One region of the Fictibacillus marinisediminis genome, then DNA from elsewhere that is predicted to be linked to it. Evidence: riboswitches for the same ligand, from Rfam matches in the RefSeq annotation. Region 1 holds a riboswitch; the other holds the start of a gene.
What was found. Region 1 has a riboswitch for cyclic di-AMP ahead of LCY76_RS04960 (potassium channel family protein). Riboswitches for the same ligand answer to the same signal wherever they lie in the genome.
Positions count from the first base shown of each region.

Region 1 (6,646 bases):
CAAAAATAAGAGGGTTGTCTGTTGCTGCATTCATTTCGATTTCCAGCTTCTCTTTTACATAGCCCAGTGCCTGCCAGGATGCACCATGTACCTGAGGAATACAGCGGATAGAATAAGCATCCTGCACTCGTACTTCTCCTTGCCGCGTCGTCAGCCGGCTGCCTTCCAAGTAGGAAAGGATGCGTTCAGCTACTGCTGTTTGCTCTTTATAACCGCGCGCCAGATGAATGTCTTTGTCAAAAGCGTCAGTGATAGCTGTTAAACCTTCCATCGTTAACGCAGCTATGGCTTCTGACTGGCTGGCAAGCTGCTCTGCTTCTAAATAGGCCGCAACTCCCTGAGCTGTCATCGCCTGTGTGCCATTGATGAGGGCAAGGCCTTCTTTAGCCGTAAGTGTGAGCGGCAGGATTTCTTCCTGCAGCAGCGCCTCCATCGCTCTCATTCGCTTTCCGCGGTACCATACTTCTCCTTCACCGATCAAAACAAGAGCCAGATGGGACAGCGGTGCAAGATCACCGCTTGCTCCCAAGGACCCTTGCTGAGGAATTACCGGATGGATCTGGCAGTTTACAAGTTTAATCAGGGTTTCTACTACAGCCGGTCTTACTCCCGAATATCCTTTTAATAGAGCGTTGGCACGCAAAACGACCATCAGGCGGCTTACATTTTCAGGAAAAGGCTCTCCTACCCCGCATGCATGGCTTCTTATTAAATTCAATTGCAGTTTTTCAGTATCCTCCGGAGCGATATAAACATCGCTTAGCTTTCCGAAACCTGTCGTGATCCCATAAATGACTTTCCCTTTTGCAACAATATCCTCTACTGCTCTTCGGCTTTCTTTTACTCTTTTTATACTTTCTTCACAGGCAATCACTTGTTCATTGGTACTTAAGATGCTTTTTGCCTCTTCTAAAGTCAATGTATGTCCTGTCAGAACTACCATTCGTCATCCTTCTCCTTTTTGGATAATGTAAAAAAAAAACGCAAAAAGAGGCTGCATTTAAAGAACAGCAAAAAAACCTGTTCCTTGAAACACAGCCCCCTAAATTCCACTATTTGCTATGGGCTTTTATTTATATATGATTGATGCCGAGTCCGATGGCTTCATGTTCCAGACCTTTGACCGGTGCGCCGATCGTCCCGTATAAAGCTACAGCAATCCATTCTCCTTCTTCCGGCTGCTCATATGGCTGTCCCCTCACAATGGCAAACCGTAAACCTACCGTCCGAAGAACCGTTCCAAGCTGAACTTGCCCCCGGGTAACTCCGTGAAGCGCTTCCATAATGGCATGGTATAACGCATGGGTTTCACGATAGACCTCTCCATTGATGACCTGGTTCTTTTTTGCAGCTGTTTCGATTGCTGCCACTACTTTATTCGATTCCATGGAACCTACTTTACCGGTGCAGTGGAGCCATCCGAGTTCGCCCACCTTCGATTGGTGAGATTCATCCAATACATAAAGCATGGCAAGCTTGCCGATTAACTTCTGTTCTGCAAGAGACATCTTATCCACTACTTTCGCTTAAATCGCAGCTTTCACTAATAACTAATTGCTCACTACACTCAGTTTATGCCTTTCTGAATTGTTCGTCAATTCCCTTTCAACAACTTATCACTTTATCAGGGCAGCATGTCACATGTATAAACTAGTAATCTATCGGGCATGCTGTGTTTATCAATCAATGAAAGAGAGTGGTAGTGTTGATTAACCTTCAAAAAGAAATTGTACATGCCACCATGAAACGGCCTCCCGTTAAAAACGAGAACAGCCATGATTTTTTCATCGGCTATGATGGACAAGATACTCCTTTCCTACTGCTGCCAACAACACCAGGGCTGCTCCTTGAAGATGAATGCTATGGCATTTCATTCCAGAGGGATGTATGCAATCCCTATAAATACCATTTGGATACACACATCGTCCCGGTCGACTTGAATAATATTCGCATGTTCATCGACCACCTTGCTTTCTTTTTCGGACCTGACCATAATATGCTGAACATTTACCTGGAAAGCAGCTGCTATCAGGCCTATGTAAGCTGGAGCACTAAGAAACAAGAGGAGGTAATTAAAGAGACATTGTTGAAGTATGATGCTGTTTCTTCATTAGATGAGAAAAAGAAATACAGTGAATTGTTAGAACAGCTTTTAAGAAATTGACTTAAAAATCTTGATCCTGGAAAAGTTATCTACTTAGTTAGCCATTGACAAGACCATCATTCGACAATATACTACAAATAGTTTGAAAATAAAAATTTTCAATATATTCAAATTATAAAGATTAATCAATGAATGGGGGACATCAATGAGTATTTTCAGAAAAAAATCCATTTCAGAAATGTTAGCTCAAAGTAACAATAAAGGATTGAACCGCTCATTAGGAGCATTTGATTTAACATTATTGGGCATCGGGGCTATTATAGGAACCGGAATATTTGTTTTGACTGGGGTTGTAGCAGCTGAACATGCTGGTCCTGCTCTCATCCTTTCTTTTATCATATCTGGTCTTGCTTGTGCTTTCGCCGCCTTCTGCTATGCCGAGTTTGCATCAACCGTTCCTATCGCCGGCAGTGTTTATACCTATACTTATGCCACGTTAGGTGAAGTTTTTGCCTTTTTGATCGGCTGGGATCTGATGCTGGAGTACTTGCTCGCCACATCTGCTGTTGCAACCGGCTGGTCCGCTTATTTCCAGTCATTGATCGCTGGATTCGGCCTTCACCTTCCAGTTGAGCTTGCAACAGCTCCAGGAGCCGGCAAGGGGGGATGGATTAACCTCCCGGCGGTTATCATCATTTTGCTGATTACTACGCTATTAAGCAGAGGAATCAGGGAGAGCGCCCGCGTCAACAATATTATGGTATTCATAAAGCTTGCTGTTATTATTCTGTTTATTGTTGCCGGTGTCGGCTATGTGAAACCGGATAACTGGACACCATTTATGCCGTTTGGTTTCGAAGGGATTGTAGCTGGTGCCGCAACGGTATTCTTTGCCTATATCGGATTCGACGCAGTAGCAACCGCAGCCGAAGAAGTGAAACGGCCGCAGCGTGATCTGCCTCTCGGAATTATCTGGTCGCTTACCATCTGTACCGCATTGTATATTGTGGTATCCCTTATTTTAACTGGTATGGTGCCCTACAATAAATTGAACGTAGCAGACCCAGTTTCCTTCGCCCTGCACTACGTAGGCCAGGATTCCATTGCAGGTCTTGTATCAGTCGGTGCGATTACGGGAATTACCACTGTTCTGCTCGTCATGCTTTTCGGACAGGTTCGAATTTCTTATGCGATGAGCCGCGACGGCCTGCTGCCGCCGATACTTTCTAAAGTTCATCCGTTATTTAAAACGCCATTCAAAAATACCTGGCTTACGGGATTTATCGCAGCCGGAATTGCCGGTTTTATCGATCTTACAACGCTTGCACACCTAGTTAACATGGGAACATTGTCAGCATTTGCTCTTATCGCTGTAGCTGTGATCGTGTTAAGGAAAACACATCCAAACCTGGAAAGAGCATTCAAAGCTCCATTCGTTCCTGTATTGCCAATCTTAACCGTTTTATTCTGTCTTTACTTGATGATCAGTCTTCCTTCGATCACATGGATTTCCTTTGTCATCTGGATTGCTATCGGCCTAATCGTTTATTTTTTCTACGCCCGCACGAGAAGCAAACTTAATTAAATAAAACCAAAAAAAAGAGGTGCGGAGAATTTCCCGCGCCTCTTTTTATCCTGTATATACATCGCCATCAGGATAGTGAATGATTGCTTTATTCAGTTTCGAGGGAGAAGTGCCCCAGCCCGATTTTCCCCAAGAACATGATGCAGATGAATCTTCAGAGGATTTACACTCCTTCATTTTCGAAACGGTTTAAATCTTTATTTTGTCCGATCACTACGAGAACATCACCTGGCCTCAATACCACATTGGCAATCGGAGAAACAAGAATATCGTTGTCTTTTTTTATTGCGACAATATTACATCCGTATTTGGCACGGACATCAAGTTCCGTCAGGGTTTTGCCTGCAAGTTTGTCAGTGACTCCTACTTCAATGATGCTGTGTTCGTTGGATAGTTCAATAAAATCAATAATTTTCTCAGACGTAATAAGCTGGGCTACCCTGAGGGCCATGTCACGTTCAGGATGTATGATTCGGTCCGCACCCACTTTTTCAAGGACTTTATGATGATAGTCATTTTGAGCTTTAACCCAGACTTTGTTCACTCCTGCTTCTTTTAAAAGAAGCGTAGTTAAGATACTGGACTGGATATCTTCCCCAATCGATACGATCACATGATTGAAATTTCGAATACCGAGGGCGCTTAACGCTTTCTCGTCTGTAGAGTTTGCCTGTACAGCCTGAGTAGCAATACTGGCGTATTCATTTACCCGCTCGATATCCCGGTCAACAGCCATGACTTCATATCCCATTTTTGCAAATTCTCTGCATATGCTTCCACCGAAACGGCCTAGCCCTATAACGGCAAACTGCTTGTCCATTCCTCTCTCTCCCTAGAAAACAAATATTAGATAAGAACAAATAAAAAAAGACCATTATAAAAATGGTCAGCTACTTTCCAAACTGTCCCTTTCTTCCTGTATAACGCTTACGAGGTTAGCTGCCGGATTAAGAATTGGAAGTATCCCTTCTTATTTCTAAGATTCACCCCAAAAAAGTGGTTCCCCCGCTCTTAAAAAGCTCTTTAAAATTAAGCGATTTAAAGGCTATGCGATTTTGAATAAATATAATGTAATCCTGCAAATGTTAATTGTCAATGCTTTCTTAAGGACTTCATTTCAGGTTAAAAAACGCCTGCTGCCTGCATTCCAATAATTGAAATGCCAAGGAGCCATACATATATAGCAAAGCCCTTTAAAGAACCTTTTTTCACTAGAGAGATCATCCATTTAACCGCTAAGTAGCCGAATAATGCTGACATGGCTGTCCCAAGGAAAAGGGAGAAGAACGATAATTGTTCCGCCTGGCCGCCCAGCACATCTTTCACTTGAAACAGACACCCTCCCGCGATAGCCGGTATAGATAACAAAAAGGAAAAGTAAGCTGCTGTTCCTCTGTCAATCTTACGGAAAAGTGCTGCAGCAATCGTTAACCCTGAACGGGATACTGCAGGCAGGATTGCTGCTCCCTGAAAACTTCCAATTAAAACCGCATCCATAATCGTAATGTCTTCCAGCTGCTTATGTCCTCTTGATTTCATGGTATCCGCAAACCAAAGCACACACCCTGTGGCAAGAAACTCCCATCCTACAGTAACACCGGTCTTCGAGATCTCCTCAAAATAGTCCTTAAATGACACGCCTATAATAACGGTGGGTATAGTGCCTGCCACAAGCAGCATGGACAGTCTGCTGAAGGGTTTCTTAATCAGTTCTTTGATCTCATTCCAATAAATTGTCACCACTGCAATCAGTGTGCCAATATGAAGCATACTGTCGAGGAACAGCCCTGCTTCATCCAGTCGAAAGAAATGCCTTCCTAAAAGAAGATGCCCTGTGGAACTTACAGGCAGAAATTCAGTCATCCCCTGAATAATCCCTAATATGACCGCCTCAAGCCAATCCATGTGTTCACCTCTTATCACTCATCATGATAAAACGTATTCACCGGAAAGGAAAGTTAGTACAAGGGTTTACTACAGAATACCGGAAAACAGCCGAGCAATCGATTCCTTCGTCCGCTCCCATAATCCTCTTTTATAAAAACCGACAGGCCGTACCTTTTCACTATCTTTTATATCTTCCTCATAATGTTCCGCGAGGTCTTTTATCGATGAAGTCCCCGTTAAAAATACATTCACTTCAAAATTCAGATGAAAACTTCTCATGTCCATGTTCGCTGTACCGATGGATGCCATGTCCCCATCTACGATGATAACTTTCTGGTGTAAAAACCCCTTCTTATAAGAATAGATTTCAATTCCGCTGCGCAGCAATTCAGGAAAATACGACCTTGTAGCATACTGCGTCAGAAAACCATCGTTGATCTCCGGCACCATCAGCCTTACCTGAACCCCTTTTCTTGAAGCAATTCTTAATGCAGTTCTGATGGCTTCGTTCGGAACAAAATAAGGCGTAGCAATCCAGATGGATTTTGTTGCACAGGATATGAGGGAATAATACAAATCACTCATGATGCCTTCCTGCGTATCCGGTCCGCTCGGAACCACTTGAACCACCCCATCCCCTGCAACAGGAACAGGCTTGATATACTCTTCCTTCTCAAGCAGGTATTCTTCACTGACGTAATCCCAGTCCAGCAAGAACACAGCGTGAAGCGTTTGAACGGCTTCTCCCTCCATGACCATATGGGTATCACGCCAAAAACCGAATTTTTGGTCCTCTCCCAAATATTCAATTCCTACGTTCAGGCCTCCGACAAATCCTACTGCTCCATCAATGACGATAATCTTACGGTGATTTCTAAAATTAAACTTTTGATTAAAGAATCCATATTTAATAGGCAGGAACGAATAAACCTTAATGCCAGCTTTTTTCATTCGGTCGACTTCATGTGATGCGAGGGTGAGGCTTCCAACCGCATCATATAAGAAGCGAACTTCAACCCCTTCTTCGGATTTACGAATTAAAATATCGATAATTTCTTTCCCAAGACGGT
Region 1 is NZ_JAIWJX010000002.1:888,863-895,508, reverse strand. Features, by position in the region: gene hutH (histidine ammonia-lyase) at 1-943, opposite strand, end outside; gene hutP (histidine utilization transcription antiterminator HutP) at 1,074-1,508, opposite strand; gene LCY76_RS04970 (hypothetical protein) at 1,703-2,164, shown strand; gene bcaP (branched-chain amino acid transporter BcaP) at 2,310-3,689, shown strand; gene LCY76_RS04960 (potassium channel family protein) at 3,853-4,509, opposite strand; cyclic di-AMP (ydaO/yuaA leader) riboswitch at 4,599-4,735, opposite strand; gene LCY76_RS04955 (undecaprenyl-diphosphate phosphatase) at 4,812-5,594, opposite strand; gene cls (cardiolipin synthase) at 5,664-6,646, opposite strand, start outside.

Region 2 (6,646 bases), 440 kb from region 1:
GAGAAAAAAAATAGGGAAAGCCAAAGATAAAAATTGCCGATACTGTGGAATCCGGGCCCGAATAGAGGAAATTGAAATCCGATCAGCATGATGCAAATTCCAGAAATAAGACAAATGGAACCAGTGGTTACAATCAAAATACGTCTTTTAAAAAAAGTAAATCCCTGGCCTAATCCCAATCCAAGCAAACCGGTTGTGAAAATAAAAATCAATAATTCACTAGGCTGCACAATAACAAGGAGCAGACATGTTAAAACGAAGGAGTAGAACCCCAGAAGCGGAGAAACGATGGTGATCAAAACAACAGGAAGAGTGGAAAGGGGGCTGATGAGTAGTCCAATCATCGGCAGGGTACCTCCGGCAGATTGTAGGAGTGCTGTCACTGCAGAAGCAATGGAAGTCAATACGAGTAAAGCAGTTTTAGAAAAGCGGTTCTGAACAGAGTATGCTGCCATTTCAACAAGGCGATCCATTCTTTTAAAAAGGTACATAGAAACCTCCTGCCATTCATTTTTTACGTGACTATATCAATATAGTCCTGAACGTAAGGGGCATTCCTATTTTTATATGGGTGTTTATGAATAACCTTAAAATGATGGAGGATGGATTGAAAGAGCCTGGGATTTCAACGCTCCCGGCTCTTCATCATTCATGGTGATTTATATCATTTCTTCTGTTTCTATATCAGGTTCTTCGTCGCTTTTGTTAAATTCCGGTCCGCCGTATTGCTCGTTGATCTCTTTAGCTAGTTGCTCCAGGAACTCATCTGAGAATAAGTGCCCTTCTTTTTTAGACATTTTAAATCCTCCTTTTTTTCGGGAAGTTCAAAATTTCTTTGTATATTAAATATTACCCACATCTTTAAAATTACCTTTAAATAAAGTTTTTAATCTTTGTATTTACATTTTTTGAAGACAGGAGTATTATTATCTAAGTTTCAAATTCTTAAATCGCTTAAACCAATTGGTGCGGGGGAACCATAATGGGCTTTTTTAAAAAGTCCTGGGGGTGAATCCTTAAGCAGGTAGGGCTACTCAATGGCCCGAATCCGACAGCTAACCTCGTAAGCGTTAATGAGAAGGAAATGAAGCTTGTGAGACTGGTAAACAAACGTCCGCAGGTCTATTAAAATTGGCTTGGGGGCTTTTTTCATGTTCATCTATACACAAATTTTTTATCGGCGGAGGAAAAACAGTGTTTTCTTATTTAAAGAGACTATTAATCGGAAGACCGCTCAAATCAAATGAGCTGGGGGAGCAGAAGCTTAACAAAACAAAAGCTTTAGCCATTCTTTCCTCAGATGCGTTATCATCTGTTGCGTATGGACCGGAGCAGATCTTGATCGTCTTAGTTACGGTTGGTGCTGCGGCTTTCTGGTATTCCATTCCCATTGCGGTTGGTGTACTTATTCTTTTAACTGCACTTATTTTGTCTTATCGGCAGATTATTTTTGCCTATCCACATGGCGGTGGGGCTTATGTTGTTTCAAGAGATAATTTGGGCGTGAATCCTGGATTAATCGCAGGCGGCTCGCTGCTGGTTGATTATATTTTAACCGTGGCAGTTAGTGTGTCAGCGGGTACAGATGCTATTACGTCTGCTTTCCCGGCGCTGCATTCTTATACTGTACCGATTGCGATTGTGTTTGTTTTGTTCCTTACAACTTTAAATTTGCGTGGGGTAACAGAATCTGCTTCAATTTTAGCTTATCCCGTTTATCTGTTTGTCCTAGCTTTATTTATCTTGATAGGTGTTGGATTGTATCAAATTTCAACGGGCCAGGTGCCTGCTGACTTACATACGTCTGTTGGAACACCAGTTGCCGGAATCAGTCTGTTTTTATTGCTGAAGGCCTTTGCTTCAGGCAGCTCAGCGTTAACAGGTGTAGAAGCCATTTCCAATGCTATACCGAATTTCAAGGATCCTGCCCCCAACAATGCGTCAAAGACGTTGATGGCCATGGGCGGATTATTGGCTTTACTATTTTCAGGAATTGTTTATTTGGCTTATTATTATGGAATTACTCCAAGTGTAAAGGAGACAGTGGTTTCTCAAATTGCCGACCATACATTTGGAAGAAACTATATGTATTATTTTATTCAGGGAACAACAGCATTAATTCTAATTTTGGCGGCAAACACAGGATATTCCGCTTTCCCGTTGCTCGCAGTTAACCTTGCAAAAGACAAATTTATCATGCGGATGTTTACCATTAGGGGTGACAGGCTTGGTTACTCAAATGGAATCATTACATTGGGAGTCAGCGCGATTATCCTGATCATCCTGTTTAAAGGACAGACAGAGCATCTTATTCCGCTTTATGCCGTCGGGGTGTTTATCCCTTTCACTTTGTCTCAGTCAGGCATGATCGTGAAATGGATCAGGGAAAAACCAAAGGGATGGGTATCAAAGCTTATTATCAATGCAACCGGAGCTCTCATCAGTTTAACGGTAACCCTGATGTTCTTCTTTACTAAATTTCCACAGGTGTGGCCGGTATTAATCTTCTTGCCGATCATCGTCATCATCTTTCATAAGATCAAAACACATTATGAATTAGTAGGAGAACAATTAAGAATTAAACCGGATCAGCAGCCGAAGACGATTGAAGGCAACGTCATTATCGTACCTGTAGCAGGAATTACACAAGTTGTTGAAAACTCCATTAATTTTGCTACCTCTCTTACAGATCAGGTCATAGCGGTATATGTTGCATTTGAGCGTGAGGACGAAAGAATTTTCGAAGAAAAATGGAAGAAATGGCAGCCGAATGTGCGCCTCGTTACGCTGCATTCCCATTATCGAAGCATTATCCAGCCATTGACGAAATTTATTGACACGGTGCAGCATAAAGCCAATGAAAATAACTATCAAGTAACCGTATTGATACCTCAGTTCATTACGAAAAAAAGCTGGCATAATATTCTTCATAACCAGTCAAGCTTACTGATTCGAGCGTATTTGCTCTTTAAACGAGATGTGGTCATTGCGACCGTGCCTTACCGTTTTAAAAAATAGTTGATGAAAAAAACACTTCCGAAGATTTTACCTTACGGAAGTGTTTTTTCTGTTTTAGGATTGATTTCGTAAGGCTGATAAGCTCCGCTTGCGTTCCGACATTGAAATCAAAGCGGTAGCCAGGGCGATAATAATGAAACATCCGCCGACGGTTGCATTGGATTCTACGGTAGATTGCTCAATCACAAAACCGCCGATGGCAGAACCGAACGCAATACCAAAGTGAAGCGCCGTGTTATTCAGGCTTTGCTGGATATCTGACGTTTCAGCAGTGGAGGATTCGATAAGATAGCTCTGCATCGCGGGTGTAATGGCCCAGCTCAGCATGCTCCAGATAATCATCACGCTCAAGAAAAGCGGAAGGGAAAACGTTGTATAAGGAATAACGAACATCGTAAACCCGAAAAGAATGATAAACCCAATAATAGAGCGTTTCGTACCAAAACGGTCAGCAAGAAAACCTCCAACACCTCCGCCAGCTACCGCCGCACAGCCAAAGACGAGATAGACAATGCTTACCCACGTTCCGTTCAGGCCAAGGGCCGTTTTTAAGAAGGGTGTTAAATATCCATAAAGCGTCAAGTGGCCGGCCAAAAAGAGGAAGGACGTTAACTGGCCGAACAGAAGCTTTCGGTTTTTCAGCGTCTTTATCTGTGTCATAAGGGAAACAGCAGGTTTTGAAGCCATTTGCTCCATAAAAAAGTAAACCCCAGCCATGGAAAGCAGCGTCAATCCGGCGATCAAAATAAAAGGAGCACGCCAGCCGAATGCATTTCCAAGCATTAATCCGATCGGAACTCCAAGCACGAGCGAGGCACTGATTCCCATGAAAACGACACCGATGGCACGAGCACGATATTGTTCAGATACGATATTAGATGCGATCGTGATGCACAGAACAACCAGCAGAGAGCCGCTTGCCGCTGATAGGATTCGGGCAATCAAGAGCACACTGTATGTCGGGCTGAAGATCGCAATGCCGTTTCCGGCGAAAAACACGAGCAGTGTCAGCAGAGTAAGGCGTTTTCTTTCTACTTTAGATGTCATCATAAGAAGAACAGGTGAGGCGACCGCAAAAACAAGCGAAAATGCTGTGATCAGAAAACCGGCATGGCCGATGCTGACATGTAAGTCTTCCGCCACGAGATCAAGTATTCCGCCTATGATCAATTCAACCATACCTACAACAAAAGATACGATGGTCAATAAGTAAACACGTTTATTCATAGCTATTCATCCTTTTGTCAAAAAGTTACCACTGTAATAGTAACATTTATAAAAAGAAAAACAAGATAAAAGTTTGTTTGTACATAAATTGGAAAGGACTGTGTTATGATTTACATAGTGATTAAAGTCAAGGAGTCAAAAACATGCTGCAGCAATTCGGATTTACTCAATATGAAAGCCAGGTGTATCAATCCTTAATCACCGAGGATCAGCCACTGGATGCTACCGGTATTGTCAAACGTTCTGGAGTTCCCCGTTCCAAAGTGTATGAGGTGCTTCACCGTCTGGCGGAAAAAGGAATGATCATGGAATCAACGGTGGAAAAAAAGCGGCTGTATACTGCACTGCCGATCGAGGCAACGATTAAAAAGCTCAAAGCCGACTTTGAGACCAATGTACAGCAGCTCAGAGAAGCACAAATAAAAAAAACAGTAACCGACGACCGGGTGTGGACGCTGAAAGACAATCAGTCCATTCAATCTGTCCTGCAAGGTCTGCTGCAGGGAGCGGAACAATCCATCATCATTTCTGGGTGGGCGGATGACTTAGCAGGCTATCTCCCATTACTGGAAGAGAAATATAAAAACGGGCATTCAGTAAAAATCCATGTGATCGGTGAACTCTCCACGGAAATTCCGGACGTCTCGACCTTAATACCAGATACGCAGCACGGAACGTTGGAGAGAAGCCGAATCCTGATCGTGGACGAAGAAGAGATGCTCTTTGCAGGGATGGAAGATACGGCCTGGCAGGCTATTCGGACGAAATCACGTCCTCTCGTCAAATTCTTCGCGGAATTCTTTTATCATGATGTGGCACTAACAGAAATCACAAGAAAATACAAAGACACTGTCATGAAGGATGAAGCGGTAAGGAATGTTTTGTTGAACTTAAGATATTAGCTCTGTTAGGCAATGGTGGTGTGGTATTGGAGAAAAAGACTTGAGGGTCTCTTTTAAGCATCAGTATGCGATGCCCATTATGATGGAAAATCACCAATATGCTTTAGCAAAGCCAAGATAGTAATAAGAATGAAGGGGCTGTCCAGAAAGTCGAAAATTGACCTTCAGGCAGCCCCTTTTTGGCTTGAAAAATCTTCAATGAAAAGTTAATTGAAGTGGAAGATGCGAGACTCCTGCGGGACTAGCGTGACAGGTGAGACTCCCGCCGGTGCTTGCACCAAGAGGCTCACCGCACGCCCCGAAAAAGCGAGCAGCCTGGAACGGAAATCAACAGCTTATAGACTTCTTGGACAGTCCCTATTTATTTTGAGAATTTTAACGAATTGAAAATGTCCCAAATAGGGTAAAGACTCCTATAACGAAAATCAGACAGGAGATGTTATTTTGGAGAATCAGAAGCCAGTGATCGGGATTACATGCTCAACAAAGGACATTGGAGGTCAGGAAACGGCCTATTTGCACTATAGCTATGCTACTTCCGTTATGAAGGCGGGGGGCGTTCCAGTCATACTTCCTATGGGTGACAAAGAAACGGTGAAAGAATGGGCAGCCCTGTGTGACGGCATATTGCTCAGCGGGGAGAGGACATGGATCCACAGCAAATTGGAGCAGAACCGCATCCTAATCTTGGAAAAGTCATTCCGGAACGAGACGAAACAGAAATTAACCTCATCAACTATGCGCAGAATAATAATATTCCTATCTTTGCGATCTGCCGGGGAATTCAGGTATTGAACGGAGCTTTGGGTGGCACGCTGGTGCAGGACCTAAATGAAGAGAGAGAGGATGTCATTAAACATTATCAGGACGGTGCGCGTTCGGCTGCTACTCATTCCATCAGCGTAGATAAAGGTACGCTTTTATCCGAAATTCTTGGAACTGAGGATATATCGGTTAATAGTTTTCATCATGGGGCAGTGGATGAAGTGGCACCGGGCTTAAAAGCTACGGCCTATGCTTCAGACGGAGTGATTGAAGCTTTAGAAAGCACGGATCTAGAGAAAAGCTGGATGCTAGCAGTTCAATGGCATCCGGAAGATATGACAGAAGTAAGTGATGAAATGCATCAATTGTTTGTTCGTTTTGTGCAAAAATGCCATGAGTTGTTGGAGAAGGAACAGCCCGCACTCTAATCGGCAATGCTGTGAATAGGAAATGAGGCCATGAAAAAAGAGCTGTTCATCAGCTCTTTTTTTAGTTTCCTTCAGGGGGGACAAACAGTGAGAGATGTTGTTTCAGCACATTTGCTTGAAATGGAAGCGGCTCACCTTCATCTCCATCAATGTTAACCACAAGCTTTTCTGAAGCAGAAACCTTCAGGGAAGCCGACTTGATATACTCCACATCATCGTGTTCTTTTAATTCACCCTTCATCAGTTTTGGGATGATGTTTAACGTACCAGGAAAAGAAATGTTTTTGACCACGTAAAGATGAAAGA
Region 2 is NZ_JAIWJX010000002.1:1,324,017-1,330,662, forward strand. Features, by position in the region: gene LCY76_RS07295 (hypothetical protein) at 1-491, opposite strand, end outside; gene LCY76_RS07300 (hypothetical protein) at 660-797, opposite strand; cyclic di-AMP (ydaO/yuaA leader) riboswitch at 942-1,085, shown strand; gene LCY76_RS07305 (APC family permease) at 1,195-3,018, shown strand; gene LCY76_RS07310 (MFS transporter) at 3,073-4,245, opposite strand; gene LCY76_RS07315 (TrmB family transcriptional regulator) at 4,389-5,147, shown strand; partial or broken gene LCY76_RS07320 (gamma-glutamyl-gamma-aminobutyrate hydrolase family protein) at 5,610-6,340, shown strand; gene LCY76_RS07325 (diacylglycerol/lipid kinase family protein) at 6,402-6,646, opposite strand, start outside.
Region 2: another riboswitch for cyclic di-AMP. It lies ahead of LCY76_RS07305 (APC family permease); the one in region 1 lies ahead of LCY76_RS04960 (potassium channel family protein).